DNA from 4 places in the Methylobacterium sp. D48H genome. Region 3 is predicted to be linked to each of the others. Evidence: riboswitches for the same ligand, from Rfam matches in the RefSeq annotation. Region 3 holds a riboswitch; each other region holds the start of a gene.
What was found. A riboswitch is a leader RNA that binds a small molecule or an ion and turns the genes downstream of it on or off. The one in region 3 is predicted to bind cobalamin.
Positions count from the first base shown of each region.

Region 1: another riboswitch for cobalamin. It lies ahead of ACLBX8_RS14920 (CbtB domain-containing protein); the one in region 3 lies ahead of ACLBX8_RS27450 (TonB-dependent receptor plug domain-containing protein).
Region 2: another riboswitch for cobalamin. It lies ahead of ACLBX8_RS24575 (TonB-dependent receptor); the one in region 3 lies ahead of ACLBX8_RS27450 (TonB-dependent receptor plug domain-containing protein).
Region 4: another riboswitch for cobalamin. It lies ahead of ACLBX8_RS29320 (TonB-dependent siderophore receptor); the one in region 3 lies ahead of ACLBX8_RS27450 (TonB-dependent receptor plug domain-containing protein).

Region 1 is NZ_JBKFAP010000007.1:139,671-143,283, reverse strand. Features, by position in the region: gene ACLBX8_RS14925 (discoidin domain-containing protein) at 1-1,098, opposite strand, end outside; cobalamin riboswitch at 1,260-1,454, shown strand; gene ACLBX8_RS14920 (CbtB domain-containing protein) at 1,490-1,663, shown strand; gene ACLBX8_RS14915 (CbtA family protein) at 1,680-2,432, shown strand; gene ACLBX8_RS14910 (DUF1636 domain-containing protein) at 2,425-2,826, shown strand; gene cobW (cobalamin biosynthesis protein CobW) at 2,823-3,613, shown strand, end outside.
Region 2 is NZ_JBKFAP010000020.1:99,614-103,226, reverse strand. Features, by position in the region: gene ACLBX8_RS24580 (NUDIX hydrolase) at 52-486, opposite strand; cobalamin riboswitch at 624-816, shown strand; gene ACLBX8_RS24575 (TonB-dependent receptor) at 1,102-3,288, shown strand; gene ACLBX8_RS24570 (PepSY domain-containing protein) at 3,282-3,613, shown strand, end outside.
Region 3 is NZ_JBKFAP010000028.1:57,741-61,353, forward strand. Features, by position in the region: gene ACLBX8_RS27445 (ABC transporter substrate-binding protein) at 1-175, opposite strand, end outside; gene ACLBX8_RS27450 (TonB-dependent receptor plug domain-containing protein) at 183-2,183, opposite strand; cobalamin riboswitch at 2,303-2,511, opposite strand; gene ACLBX8_RS27455 (catalase family protein) at 2,808-3,613, opposite strand, start outside.
Region 4 is NZ_JBKFAP010000036.1:27,628-31,240, reverse strand. Features, by position in the region: gene ACLBX8_RS29325 (DUF1624 domain-containing protein) at 1-572, opposite strand, end outside; gene ACLBX8_RS29320 (TonB-dependent siderophore receptor) at 572-2,491, opposite strand; cobalamin riboswitch at 2,811-3,002, opposite strand; gene ACLBX8_RS29315 (hypothetical protein) at 3,169-3,613, opposite strand, start outside.

The sequences.
Region 1 (3,613 bases), on a different contig from region 3:
CGCGACGTCGGAGATCAGCGACTCGCTCTGGATCTCCACGGGCAATCCGCGCCGCTCGGCGTACGCCTCCACCTCGGCGATGACCGGATTCAGTCTGTTCTCGAAGACGAGCTTGACCGAGCGGATCCGACCCTCGGCCAGGAGCCGGTCGATGACCATCCGGTAGAACGCGAAGGGCGGCTGCGGATAGTGCGGATCGACCCAGGTGCTGAAGATGTCGCCCGACCGGATGTGGATCAGGAGCTGGTCGTCGGGCTTCACCGGGAAGCTCTTCGGCAGGCCGTTGAACAGCGGCCGGATCACGCTCTGCACGATCGCGCGCGAATCCGTCGGCCCCCGCAGCGCGGTCACGCGCTCGAACTGCGTCGGGTCGAAATACAGGCCCGACAGGAAGTACCCGTCCGACGGCAGCGGCTCGTCCGGCGGGATGAAGGTGATCCCGTCGCAGGTCAGCCGCTCGGTCAGGAAGATCACCTTGCTGCGGTCGACCTTGGGCACTTTGATGTATTTCAGGTTGAGCGCCTTCGCGATCGTCACCGCGATGATGTACTGGACGAGGCAGTTGCCGAAGGCGCCGTTCTCGAACAGCGACAGGCCGACCAGGGCGTGGCTGGCGCGGTCGGGCGCCGACTGGAGCGCGTAGGTGACGTAGACGTTGGCGCCGGGCGTCTCGTTCAGGAGCATCACGTCGAGGCCGAGCATCGCCCGCAGCGCGATCAGGTCGACCGCGGCCTCGTCGGCGCGGATGCCGATGCCGGCGATCCGGGCCGGTTCGGGCGCGGCGATCCGGACCGCGCGCGCCCAGGCCCGCTCGTCGGGGACGATCGCGGCGATGAGGGCGTCCGGGGTCGCGGTCCAGCCGGCGAGGTCCGGCTCGGCCCACGTCACGCCGTCCTGCGAGACCGCCACCGCGACGTCGCCGGGCTCCGCGGGAACCGCCCCCTCCCCCGGCCGCAGGGCGACGGAATGGATCGGGAAGCGGCCGCCGAGGTCGACCTCGAGCCACGTCGTTCCCGTGCCCGCATCGGAGACGATCCGCGGCTCACGGCCGGCCGCGAGATCGACGAGGACCGGGGTCGGATCGTCTGTCGGGGCCATCGGGTCTCCGGGAGTTCAGCGCCCGCGCCGGGGCCGGGCGGGTATCGGGTGCGGCGGTGCCCGCTCCGGGGCGCGGCCGTCAAGCCCGCCCCGATCGCGGGGCGGGCGCGGGAAACGGCCGCGATCCGGCGCCGCTCCGTTGTGTCCCGGCGGTCATGCGTCTACAACGGCCGGGCGACGGTGCCCCGGAGACGGGGTGAAAAGGGAATGCGGTGAGGGGTTTGAAGCCCCGATTCTGCGGCTGCCCCCGCAACTGTGAGCGGCGAGCGCCCGCCAAGCGCCACCGGAGCGATCCGGGAAGGCGGTGGGCGCGCCGAGCCGCGAGCCAGGAGACCTGCCGTCGCGACAGGATCCCGCAATGCCGCCGGTGGGGCGGCTGGAGACGCTTCTGATGACGACGCAAACCCTCGCCGCCGGCACCCGCGCCTCGGAGCGCCCGATCGCCGTCGCGCTCGCGGCCGTGCTGGGCCTCGGCCTGCTGTTCATGGCGGGCTTCTCGCCGGCGATCGCGCTCCACAACGCGGCGCACGATTTCCGGCACACCCAGAACTTCCCCTGCCACTGACGTCCCCGGACCAGGGATGATCATCCGGCTCCTGTCGGCGGCCCTCGCCGCCGGCTTCTTCGCGGCTGCCATCGTGACGGGCCTCGAACTCACGCTGACCTCGCCGCTGATCGTCGCGGCCGAGCGCTACGAGCAGCAGGAGGCGCCGAACCGGGCTGCCAAGGCGCTCCCGGTCAGGGCGTTCCCGATCGTGCTGGCCCATGCCGGGCACGACCACGCCGCGCCCGACGCCGCGCCGGAATGGCAGCCCGCGCCCGGCCTGCCGCGGATGGCCTTCACCGGGCTCGCGACCCTCGTGGGTGGCGTCGGCTACGCGCTGCTGCTCGGCGCGGTGATGCTCGCCTGCGGCCGCGAACCCACGCCGCAGGTCGGCCTCGCCTTCGCGGTGGCCGCCTTCGCCAGCGTCGCCCTCGCGCCGGGCCTCGGCCTGCCGCCGGAACTGCCCGGCAGCGCGGCGGCCCCGCTCGCGACACGGCAGGCGTGGTGGGTGATGACCGCCGCGGCGACCGGGATGGGGCTCTACCTGATCACCATCCGCCGCGCGCTGATCACGATCCTCGGGGGGCTCGTCCTGATCATCGCGCCGCACGTCGTCGGTGCCCCGCAGGCGCCCGAGGCCGCGTCCGAACTTCCGGCCGCGCTCGCCGCGCAATTCGCCGCGCGGTCGCTCGCGATCAGCTTCGTGTTCTGGATCCTGATCGGGCTGGGGCTCGGCTGGGCGTGGCAGGCCTTCGCCCGCGGCGCGGATCGGGGAGCGGCCCGTGCCTGAGACCGTTCTCTACGTCTGCACCACCTGCCGCCGGCCGGACGACGACCCCGACGGCCCCCGCGCCGGGGCCCGCCTGCTGGAGGCGCTCCGGGCGCGGAGCGGCGCCACGCCGGACCTGCGGGTCGAGGCGGTAGAGTGCCTGTCGGTCTGCAAGCGGCCCTGCACCGTGGCGGTCGCCGCGGCCGACCGCTGGACCTACGTCTACGGCGACATGGATCCGGCCGCCTCGGCCGAGATCATCCTCGGCGGTCTCGCGGCCTACGCGGCGACCCCGGACGGCATCGTGCCCTGGCGCGAGCGTCCGGAGGCGTTCCGCAAGGGCGTGATCGCCCGCATCCCCCCTTTCCCAGAACCCCGCCCGGTCCCCGCCGGCACCCTGGAGCCCGCGGAATGACCCTCGTGAACAAGATCCCCTGCACCATCGTCACCGGCTTCCTCGGGGCCGGCAAGACGACCCTCGTCCGCCACGTGGTCGAGAACGCCAAGGGGCGCCGCCTCGCCATCCTGGTGAACGAGTTCGGCGACATCGGCTTCGACAAGTCCTTCCTGGCCGCCTGCGGCGTCGAGGGCTGCACCGAGGACGCCATCGTCGAGCTGCCGAACGGCTGCATCTGCTGCACGGTCGCGGACGATTTCGTGCCGGCGCTGGAGACCCTGCTCGGCCGCGCCGAACCGCCGGAGCACATCCTGATCGAGACCTCCGGCCTCGCCCTGCCGAAGCCGCTGGTCCAGGCGTTCCAGTGGCCGGCGATCCGCTCGCGGGTGACCGTCGACGGCGTGGTCGCGGTGGTCGACGGCCCGGCGGTGGCCTCGGGCGCCTTCGCGGAGGACCCGGAGGCCCTCGCGGCCCAGCGCGCCGCCGACCAGTCGGTCGACCACGACAACCCCCTGGAGGAGGTATTCGAGGACCAGCTCCTCTGCGCCGACCTCGTGGTCGTCAACAAGGCCGACCTGATCGACGCCGCGACGCGGGCGCGGGTCCGCGCCGAGGTCGAGGGGCACCTGCCCCGCGCCGTGAAGGTGGTCGAGACCGAGAACGGCGCTATCGACCCGCGGGTGCTGCTCGGCCTCGGCGCGGCCGCCGAGGACGATCTCGACGCCCGACCCTCGCATCACGGCGAGGGCGAGGACCATGACCACGACGATTTCGAGACCGTGGCGCTGCCGGTACGCCCGGCGGT
Region 2 (3,613 bases), on a different contig from region 3:
CTGTAGCATCGCCCGCGCCGAGCGGCAAAGGCGGTGGGCCGGCCCGGTCCGTCAGGGCTCCGCGCGCCACGCGTCGCGGAGGCGGTCCTTCAGGCCGGCGGGGAAGAGGTCGGGACCGCCCGGCACGTCGAGCCCGTCCAGATCGCACCACAGCGCCACGCAGGCGGTGCCGGAATCCTCGTGGAAGACGAAGCGCTCCTGCCCGTCGAACCGCCCCGGCGGCAGGGCGACGGGGAACAGGAACAGCACCTCGTGCCCGACCTGCCCCTCGTGCGTGAAGATGTTCTCCATGACGCGGGGGCCGCCGAGCACCGAGACGGTGACGCCGAGCTCCTCCTGGAACTCCCGGATCAGGGCGTCCTCGACCCGCTCGCCGAACGCGACGCTGCCGCCGAGCGGCCGGACGCCCTTCAGCCGCCCGTCATCCGCGCGGACCTCGGCCACGAGCAGGCTGTTGCCGCGCCGGGGCAGACCCAGCGCCTTCACGCGAATCTCCGCAGGGGGCCGCCAGACCGTCATCCCGCAGGGGCTAGCCCGTCGTCGGCGCGGTCGCAACGGACCGGCGCACAGTGCGCCGATCCACGGCAACAACCGGACACACGGTTGACGCCCGCCCCCGCTACGGCCAAGCTGTGTTCGACGGTTCCCCTCGGGGATCAAAAGGGAACGCGGTGAGGGGTTCGCCCCGAAGCCGCGGCTGCCCCCGCAACTGTAAGCGGCGAGCCCTTCACCACCACGTCACTGGGTCACCCCGGGAAGACGGTGCGAGGGCGGCGACCCGCGAGCCAGGAGACCTGCCGTCAGCCGTGGTCACACGCGAAACGCGCCGGGCGGGGTGTCCTGGCGGGTGTCGAGGCGCCGCCAGTCCCGAGGGGAGGCGGCCGCCGAGGCCTCGTTCGCGGTGACGTGCCACAGCAAGCGCGCCCGCGACGCCGTTCCCCATGCCCGTCTCCGCCGTCCCGAACCCCTCGAGCCCTGTCGCAGGACGCCGTCGCGCGCCCGCACGGGCAGAGGCTACCGGACAGCGAGTGCATTGTAATGTTATTACAATGCTTGTAGGACGCGGGGGCCGGCGCGCGCCGTGCACGGACCGCTTTCCCCATGTCTCCATCGACCCATCGCTCCTGCCTCGGCGGGCGGGCCCCCCTCTGCGGCGTTCTCCTCGCGCTCCTCGCCAGTCCGGCCGCCGCACAGGAGGCGGTCACGCTGGATGAGCTGTCGGTCGCGGGCGCGGGCGGCGACCCGGGCCGCCTCCCGCCGAACGGGCTCAACCTGCGCACGCCCGACCGGACCGCGAGCCGCCTCGGCCTGACACCGCTGGAGACGCCGGCCAGCCTCGACATCGTGTCGGGCGAGACCGCGCGGCTGCGCGGCCAGGACACGATCGCCGAGGCCGTGACCCAGGACGCGACCGGCATCACCACCATCGCAGCGCCCGGCAACGGCAACGGCGCGTTCACATCCCGCGGCTTCGCCGGCCCGAACTCGATCCAGCAGCTCTACGACGGCACGCGCTTCTACGTCGGCGCCAACACCGTGACCTTCCCGTTCGACACGTGGAACGTCGAGCGGATCGAGGTGCTGCGCGGGCCGTCCTCGGTGCTCTACGGCGACGGCGCCATCGGCGGCGTCATCAACGTGGTGCCCAAGAAGCCGGTCTTCGTGCCGATCAACGCCGCCCGCGCGGTGATCGGCACCGACGGGGTCGCGCGGCTCGCCCTCGATTCCGGCGGCCCGCTGGGCCAAGCGGAGTACGGCGACACCTTCGCGTACCGCCTCAACGTCAGCGGCAATCGCGCCGACGGCTGGATGCGGCCGGAGGGCGATTTCCGCAACCTCGCGGTCTCCGCCGCCCTGCTGTTCCGGCCGAGCGCCGACCTCGCCTTCACCCTGAGCCACGATCTCGGCTACCAGGAGCCCGCCCGCTACTGGGGCACCCCGCTGGTCGAGGGACGGATCCCGGATCTCATCCGGTTCAACAACTACAACGTCCGCGACGCGAAGATCACCTGGGCCGACAACTGGACCCAGCTCAAGACCGAGTGGTCCCCCTCGGCCGACATCACGATCCGCAACACCGCCTACCGGCTCACCAGCCGGCGCCACTGGCTCGACGTCGAGCAGTACAGCTACAACCGCGGCACCGGGCTCGTGGACCGGGGCGACTACCTGGAGATCTACCACAGCCAGGAGCAGGTCGGAGACCGCCTCGACGCGACGGTCCGGGGCAGCCTGTTCGGGCTGCCGAACCAGTTCGTGGCCGGCTTCGACGTGAATCACATCGACTTCCGCCACACCAACAACTTCTATTTCGACGCTCCGACAACCAGCGTACCGCTCACCGGCTACGATCCGGGCCTGTTCCCGCAGAACGGCCGGGCGCGCCCGGCCTACGCGACGCAGACGAGCCAGGCCTCGGTCTTCGCCGAGGACCGGGTGATCCTGTCGGACAAGCTCTCGTTCCTCACGGGCGTGCGCCTCGACGTGCCGACGCTGAACCGCGAGGACCTGCAGACGGGATCGCGGTTCGAGAAGACCTACCGGGCGCTCGGCTACCGGTTCGGCCTCGTCTACAACCCGACGCCGGACAGCGCGCTCTACGCCCAGTACAGCTTCGCCACCGACCCGGTGAACAGCCTGATCACGCTGTCGCAGTCGCTGGCGGGCTTCAGGCTCGCGACCGGCGATCAGGTCGAGATCGGCGCCAAGGGGCTGGCCTTCGACGGCGCCCTCGAATGGACCGTCGCGGGCTACCGGATCGTCAAGGACAACCTGATCTCGGCGATCCCCGGCCAGCCGACGCTGTCCACGCAGGTGGGGAGCCAGTCCTCGCAGGGCTTCGAGCTGGCGCTCGGCTGGCGCTTCGCGCCGGGCTGGCGGCTCGACGGCAACCTCGCGCTCCTCCACGCGCAGTACGACCGGTTCGACCAGACGGTGAACGGCGCCACCGTCTCGTATGCCGGCAACCAGCCGATCGACGTGCCCGAGCGCGTGGCCAACCTCTGGCTGACCTGGGACGTCACCCGCGACTGGACCGCGCGGGTCGGACTGCAGAACGTCGGGCAGGTCTACAGCGACTTCGGCAACACCGCGCGGCGCCCCGCCTACAACCTCGTCAACGCGGTCCTGGACCATCAGGTGACGGCGGATTCACGCCTGTCCGTGCGGGTCTACAACCTGTTCGACAAGGTCTACGCGATCTCGGGCAACGCCGTGAACGGGGTCGGGACCAACTGGCTGCTCGGGCGCCCGCGCTCGGTCGAGGTCGCCTACACGGTGACGTGGTGAGCCTGCCGCGCCGGCTCGGCAAGGCGGGACGGCGCTGGCTGCTCCTGTTCCACCGCTGGGCCGGGATCGCCGCGGGGCTGTTCTTCGCGCTGTGGATCGGCTCCGGGCTGGTGATGCTCTACGTGCCGTTCCCGGCGCTCACCGAGGCCGAGCGGCTGTCGCGGCTCGCCCCGATCGCCTGGGATCAGGTCGCGGTCGCGCCGGACGCGGCGCTGCGGGCCGGCGGGCTCGCCGGAGTGCCGGCCGCCTTCGGCCTGGAGATGCGGGGCGACGAGCCGGTCTACCGGATCGCCGGCCACGACGGCACCCGGGTGACGGTCTCGGC
Region 3 (3,613 bases):
CCCGCGGGTCACGGGCAAGGTAGGTGACCGACAGCACTTGATCGCGGTCGGCCAGCCGGAGGACGAGTTCGTCGGCGCAGAGGTTCATCGAGACCACACGCACGGGTGCCGCCGCCGCGACCAAAGGCACGGCGGACAGGATGGCCACGAGAGCGAGCGCGAGGCGTGACGTCATCACCATCTCAGAAGGCCGTGAGGCGCACGCCGCCGTAGGCGGCGAGGCCCGGGCCGAGATAGCCGGTCGGGTTCTCGTAGCGGCGGTCGAACAGGTTATCGACCCGGACGAACAGGCCGACGTTCTCGTTGATGTCGTAGTTGGCCGACAGGTTCACGACCGTGAAGCCGGGGTTCTTTAGCCGCGGCACTGAGAAGTCCCGGTTGCCGTCGACGAACGGTCCGAGCACGATCAGGGTCCCGGTGATGGTCAGGCCCGGCAGAGGGTTCCAGAAGACGTTCGCGCTGCCCTTATGCCGGGGCCGGCGAAGCAGCTCCTGGTTGGCGATCTCATCCTTCGAGACCGTGTTGGTGTAGTCGATCCGGCCCGACAGCGTGTCCGTGAACCGGACCGAGACGAAGGCTTCCGCCCCGTAGGTCGTCGCCCGTCCGACGTTGACGTTCGACGTGAAGGTCGCGTTGGTGTTGATCAGGTTCCTGAAGTCGTTCTGGTAGTAGGTCGCGCCGATGAGCACGCGCTCGCCGAGCGGCTGTTCCAAACCGCCGTCGAACCCGAAGCTCTCCTCCGGCTTGAGGTTCGGGTTGCCGAAGAAGTTGGACGCTGGGAAGTTCTGGTAGAGCTGGCTGAGGGTCGGTGCCTTGAAGCCGGTGCCGACACTGCCCTTCAGGCGCGTCTCGGTGCCGGGCAGGATGTAGCTCGGCGCGACGCGAAACGTGGTGGCGGGGCCGAACTGGTCGTTCTCGTCGTGGCGGATGTTGACCACGAGGGCGGCGCGGTCGAAGGGCGTCAGTTGCACCTCGCCGTAGCCGGCTGTGTTGCCGTTGCGTGCCCTGAGGGTGCCGGCACCGAATGCGTTCGGATCAATCGTCAGCAGGCTCTCCTCGTCTCGCTGCGCTCCGAACAGGACGAGGTTGCCGGGCGAGAGAAGGTAGTCGCCACGATACTCGTAGCGCAGGCGCTCGCCGAGGCCGGTCGTCGGCTGGATGGCGAACGGGTCGTACTCGTTCTGCTGCTGGCGATTGAACAGGTTCGAGTAGTTGATCGCGAAGATGTTGTGAAAGCCGACAATGGGCGTCCATTCGGCCTCGTTGCGGGTGTAGAGCTGCTGCACGTCGGCGGCGCTGCGGACCGCGGACGGAAAGGCCGGGAAGGTGCTGAAGTCCGTGCCGGTGAACAGCAGGCGCGAATTGATGAACCGCGTGGTCGAGTTGACCCGGAACGTGTCGGTGAACTGGTAGCCGAGCTTCGCCGAGACCGTCTCGTTGTCGTAGTAGTTTGGGTGGATCGGGCGGCCGAAGGGCACGAGGTCGCGCGGCGTGACCGGCGTCGCGGCCGCTCGGAAGTGCTGGATCGACACCGAGTAGTCGAAGCCGTCCTGCGCCCCGCTGATGCGGCCGAACTGGTTGAAGGTACCGAACGATCCGCCCTCGGTCCGCAGGGTCACGCGCGTCGGCCCCTCGCCCCGCTTGGTCGTGAAGGAGATCACGCCGCCGATGGCGTCGCTGCCGTACAGGCCGCTCTGCGGCCCGCGCAGGACCTCGATGCGGGATAGGTCGTCGGTCAACAACTGACCGAAGTCGAACGAGCCGTTCGGGTTTGAGGGGTCCGTGGCGTCGATGCCGTCGATCAGGACCTTGGTCTGGTTCGAGTTCGCGCCGCGGATGAACACCGAGGTCTGCCCGCCGGGGCCGCCCGTCTGCACCACGTTGAGGCCGGGCACCTGTTGCAGGGCGTCCGGCACGGTGCGCCGTTGCTGGTCTTCGAGCACGCGGTCGGTCAGGACCGTGACGCTCGAACCTGTGGCGGCGATGGGCGTCGGCAATCCGGTGGCCGAGACCGAGATCTCGGCGAGGCTGACCGCGGCCTCGGCCGCAGCCGCTTGCCGGGGGGCATCGGCGAAGGGAGCGGCCACCTGCTGGGCCAGGACCGGCGAGGCAGAAAGAACCGCGCTGCCGATGCAGGACGAAACGAGCGCACGCCTGAGCGCGGGAGAGAGGAAGCAGGACAAGGGACGGCCTCGGGTGACGGCTGTGGCACGTCACCGCGAACGAGGCCTCGGCGGCCGCGTCCTCAAGGGAACCACGGCGCCGCGACACCTCCCAGGACACCCCGCCCGGCAAGCTCCGCGTGTGACCACGGCTGACGGCAGGTCTCCTGGCTCGCGGGTCGTCGCCCTCTCATCGTCTTCCCGGGCGAGGCCGCCCAGTGACGTCGTGATGAAGGACTCGCCGCTTACAGTTGCGGGGGCAGCCGCGGCATCGGCCGAGCCCTCACGGGCGTGACCTCACCGCGTTCCCTTTTGATCCCCGAGGGGAACCGTCACACTCAAGCTAGGCTGCGATGCGTCCATCCGTCAACGCAGGGAAACACCTTGTTCAGATGTGTGGCGTTCGAGGGGAGGCAGTCGCTTCTTCGATACCTCATGCGTAAGTGGCCGCGGGGCGCCTAAGAGCCCGATCCCGTCGAGGCCGCCTTCAGCGCGACGCCAGGCGCGGCTACTACTCGTACACACGTGCATGTCGGCTCAGGGTGGGTTTCTGCCTGTCTGGTTTTGAGCGGATTAGCGGTGAAGCAGACATCGCCGTTGTGCTCGATCTGAGATCTGCAGCATCTGCAACTTCAGGATGTCTCTTCAGCGCACCGCACTCGGCTCGTGGAGCGGGCAGCGGTTGAACCGCTCACGGAACTCGGCCGAATGCCGATAGGGGGCGTTGCGGGCGCGGTTGATGTTGCCAAGAGGTCGGTGCGCTGCGAGGCCTGTCCACACGCTGAACCGCATCTCCTCGTCCACTGCCTGGACCCGTGCAGGGTCCCAACTGTCCTGCGGCTGAACCTGGACAATCCCGACCCGCTGGAACGGTGCCTCGTCCTCCTTCCACTCCACCGTCGGGTCCTCGACCGGCTGGCGCTCAAGGTCGCGACAGAGCTGCACGCGGAATTCCCACTCGCCGGCGATGCCGATCATCTCAGACTGTACGGTTTCGCGGATGGCGTTCGGGCGGCCGGAGGCATCGATCTCGGTGCCGGTCAGGGCGGTCAGAGCTGGCGCGACGGGGGCCAGCGAGAACTTGGCGATGTAGGCGCCATACCGGAACGGGGTCAGGCTGTAGTAGGTCTCGCCGAGCGGATCGACATTGGGCGCGCCACCGAGAGAGCCGATGGTGGGGCTGTCGATGCCCACCGCATGCAGGGCCTTGTTGACCCCGCGCAGGACCGTGGAGGCGGCGACCTTCAGCCCCTCGGCGCGGTCCGTGGTGCCGGCCAGCAGCTTGAGGCTGCCCAGAAACTTCTCGGCGTTCGGTGCCTGGAACACCTTGCCGTTGACCATGATGAAGTTCTGGGTCGTCCCCTCCGCATCCGGCAGGCGCTCGCCGTCGACGTCCAGCACTTTGAGGGCGAGGCCTCGGGGCAGGGAGACCGCATCGGGAAGGATGTCGC
Region 4 (3,613 bases), on a different contig from region 3:
ACGTCGCGCTGGTGCAGCATGGCCCAGGCGGCGAAGAAGGGGTCATCGGGCCGGAGTTGGATCGGGTCGAGGAGATTGTGCCCGCAAACGATCAGCGTCCCGACCGCGAATAACGCCGAGCGCGGCAGGCCGATCATCGCCGCCAGGACGATCATGCACACGCCGATGCACCAGATCACCTGAAGCCAAAGCGTCGGGCTGGCGACGCCCCAGTACAGCTCCGAGAGGTAGAAGACCTCCAGAGCCATCAGCACGAGGCCGCGCTTCACGAGGTAGGCGCGCGTCTCCGCCAGGGTGTGCCGGGTGCTGAACAGGTACGCGGCCACCCCCGTCAGCGCGATGAAGATCGGCGCGCACAGGCTGACCGCGAGGCGCGCGAGATACAGGCCCGGCAGGGCGGTCCTGGCATCCATTGGGTCGGCGACCGGCACGTGCAGGAACCAGGTTTCACGCAGGTGGTCGAGGAGCATCAGCACCATTACCAGCCCGCGCAGGGCATCGATTGAGACGATGCGTCCGGTCAGGGCCGATTTCTCTGTCGACTCTTCCAGCGTTCTCGGATGCACGCTCATCAGAAGCGCGCCGTCATGCTGACGGTCACCCGCCGGGGCTCGCCGACGCCGACCCAGAAGGCGTTGTAGGAGCGTTCGTAGTAGGTCTCGTCGAAGATGTTATCGACGTTGAGCCCGAAGCGCAGGTTCTCGTAGCGGTAGTAGGCCAGGGCGTCGGTCAGCACGTAACCCGGGAGCCGGAACCGCTCGTTGCCGCTGTCCCCGAGACGCGAGCCGACGGCCCGGACGCCGCCGCCGAAGCCGAAGCCCTTCCAGTCGCCGGCCTGGACCTCATAGACGCCGAGCAGGCTGCCGGAGTGGCGCGGGATGTTGAGGAGCGGCGAGCCGACCCGCAGGACCTCGTCGCGGGTCACCGCTGCGTCGATGAAGGCGTAACCGCCGATCACCCGGAACTCGGGCGTCACCTGTCCGACGAAGCTTAGGTCGAAGCCCTGGCTCCGCACCGCCCCGGCGGCGATCTGGAAGAAGAAGTCCCTCGGGTCGGTCGTGAGGACGTTCTCCTTCTCGATGTGGAAGGCCGCGCCGGTCACGCTCAACCCGGTGAAGAGGTCGAGCTTGACGCCTGCCTCGTAGCCGAAGCCGGTCTCGGGGGCGAAGGGTCGTGTCGCAATGTCGAAGCCGGTGTTAGGCCGGAACGAGGCCGCCACGTTGCTGTAGAACGAGAGGAAGGACAGCGGCTGGTAGACGAGACCCGCACGCGGTGAGAAGCCGGTCCGGTCCTGCTCCGTGCGCTCGTTGCCAACCTTGTCGCGGAAGGTCTGGTTGTAGAAGTCGGTTCGGTTGCCGAGGAGCAGCCTCCACTCGGGGCTCAGCGCGATCTGGTCCTGCACGTAGACGGCGGTGTTCCCGACGTTCTCGCTCGCGCTGTAGCGCCGCGTAAAGGGCGGCTTGGGCTGGCCGTAGACCGGGTTGAACAGGTCGATGGCGAAGGGGTCGAGCCGCGGCGTCGAGCGCAGCAGGTTCTCGGTGCTGTTGTAGCGCTCGTGCTCAAGGCCGAGCAGCACGGTGTGGGCGAACGGCCCGGTGTCGAAGTGCCCCACGAGCTCGGCCTGACCGATGGCCACGCCCCACGTGAAGTCGTGCCGGCGGAACTCGCGCAGCAGGGTGCGCCCGTCGTCGAGAAGGCCGGTCGCGCCGGTCTGCAGGCCGGTCAGGCTGCCGGTGTTGAAGTGGCCGGCGACCCTGAGCTGCCAGTCGGCATTGAAGGCGTGATCGAGGCGGATCTGCAGGATCCCGGCTTCTGACACGGAGTCGTCGCCCGGCTCACCGAAGAAGCGGGAGCGCGGTACGAGGCCAAGGCGGTTGTTCACCGCCACCGTCCCGCGGTCGAAGGTCTGGCGGTTGCGCAGGTACTGCGCCTCGACGGTCAACTTGGTGTCCGGGCTGATCAGCCAGCTCACCACGGGCGCAGCCAGGACGCGGTCGCCGTCGACGAAATCGCGGAAGCTGTCCTGCCTCGCGAGCGCGCCGTTGAAGCGGTAGAGGACGGTGCCTTCCTCGTTCAGTGGCCCGCCGGCGTCGACGGTGGTGCGTGCCGTTCCGAAGCTCCCGAACAGCGTGCCCATTTCGACGAAGGGCAAGGCCACGGGCTGCTTGGTCAGGATGTTGATGGTGCCGCCCGGGTCGCTGCGTCCATAGAGTGCCCCGCTCGGTCCCTTGAGCACCTCGATGGACTGCACGTTCTGGGTGTCCGGCGCGCCGTTGTAGCCCCGGGCAATGTTGAAGCCGTTGAAGAAGATATCCTGGGTGGCGAAGCCGCGCACCGAGTAGAGCGCGAGGTTCTGGGCGCCGAAATCGTTCTGCTTGCCGACTCCCGGAACGTAGTCGAGGGCGCGCTCGACGCGCGTGGCGGCGGTGTCCCGCAGGACCTCCTGGGGCACGACGTCGACCTGCTGGGGCAGCGAGAGCCGCGGCGTCACGGTCTTCGTCCCGCTGTAGAGATCCTTGACTTGGTAGGTCGGTGCGGCGGTGTAGCTGCCCTCGACCGAGAGCGGATCGAGAACCACAGCGGCCGCTGCCTCGGCAGGGTCTCCCTGGGCCAGCGTCGGAGATGCGCCCGGAAGGGTAAGCGCGAGCGTGGCGACGCATGCGCGAAACCGCCTTTTGGAAATCGAACGGTACACAGGCCTAGGACCTCGGGACGGCAGTGGCACGTCACCGCGAACGAGGCCTCGCCAGCCGCGCTGGCGCACGGCCGTCTCGACACCCGTCAGGACCACCCCGCCCGACGCGTTTCGCGTGTGACCACGGCTGACGGCAGGTCTCCTGGCTCGCGGGTCGCCGCCCTCGCACCGTCTTCCCGGGGTGACCCAGTGACATGGTGGTGAAGGGCTCGCCGCTTACAGTTGCGGGGGCAGCCGTGGCTTCGGGGATAGCCCCAACCACGTTCCCTTTTGATCCCCGGAGGGAACCGTCAAGGTTGAGCTACGCTTCACGAGAATGTGAGTCAACGCACCGGCTGCTGCCGTTCGACCGGCTCCTGTGAAAGGGCACGCGTGAGGTCGAGGTGACCTGAGTTGCGTCGGCGGAGTGATGACACCTCAAGCTATCCCTGGGCGGGATCGGGAACGCGCGGCGACGGCGCCAACAGGCTCGCCTACTCGACCTTCAGCCGCTTGGCTGCAGCGGGGCAAAGCATCTTGAACTGCTCGACCATGGGCGGCATGCCCGACGCGCACGAGGTGTCGGCGTCAGCCCCGACTGGGAAGCGGGCCTTCCTGACCTGCCCATCGCTGTAACGGTAGCCGACCGTGCCGGTTCGGCAGTTCGCCTCCGCGGTCATCGTGGCTCGGCCTTCGCTCCGTAAGTAATTCGCGACACACTGAGCCGTCGTGAGCTTGCCACCGAACTGCTTGGTTTCCCCGCCGGGGTCGCGTTCGCAATACTCCTGCAGGTCGGCCTTGGTGACGATGCCGCGCATCGTGGCCCGCGCCGTATCGATGCCGTCGCGCTCGACGACCGTGCCGTTCCAGCCTTTGCAGGAGGCGAGCGGGAAATCCCCCGCCGCCAGCGTCGGCGTCACCAAAAAGGGCAAGGCCGCA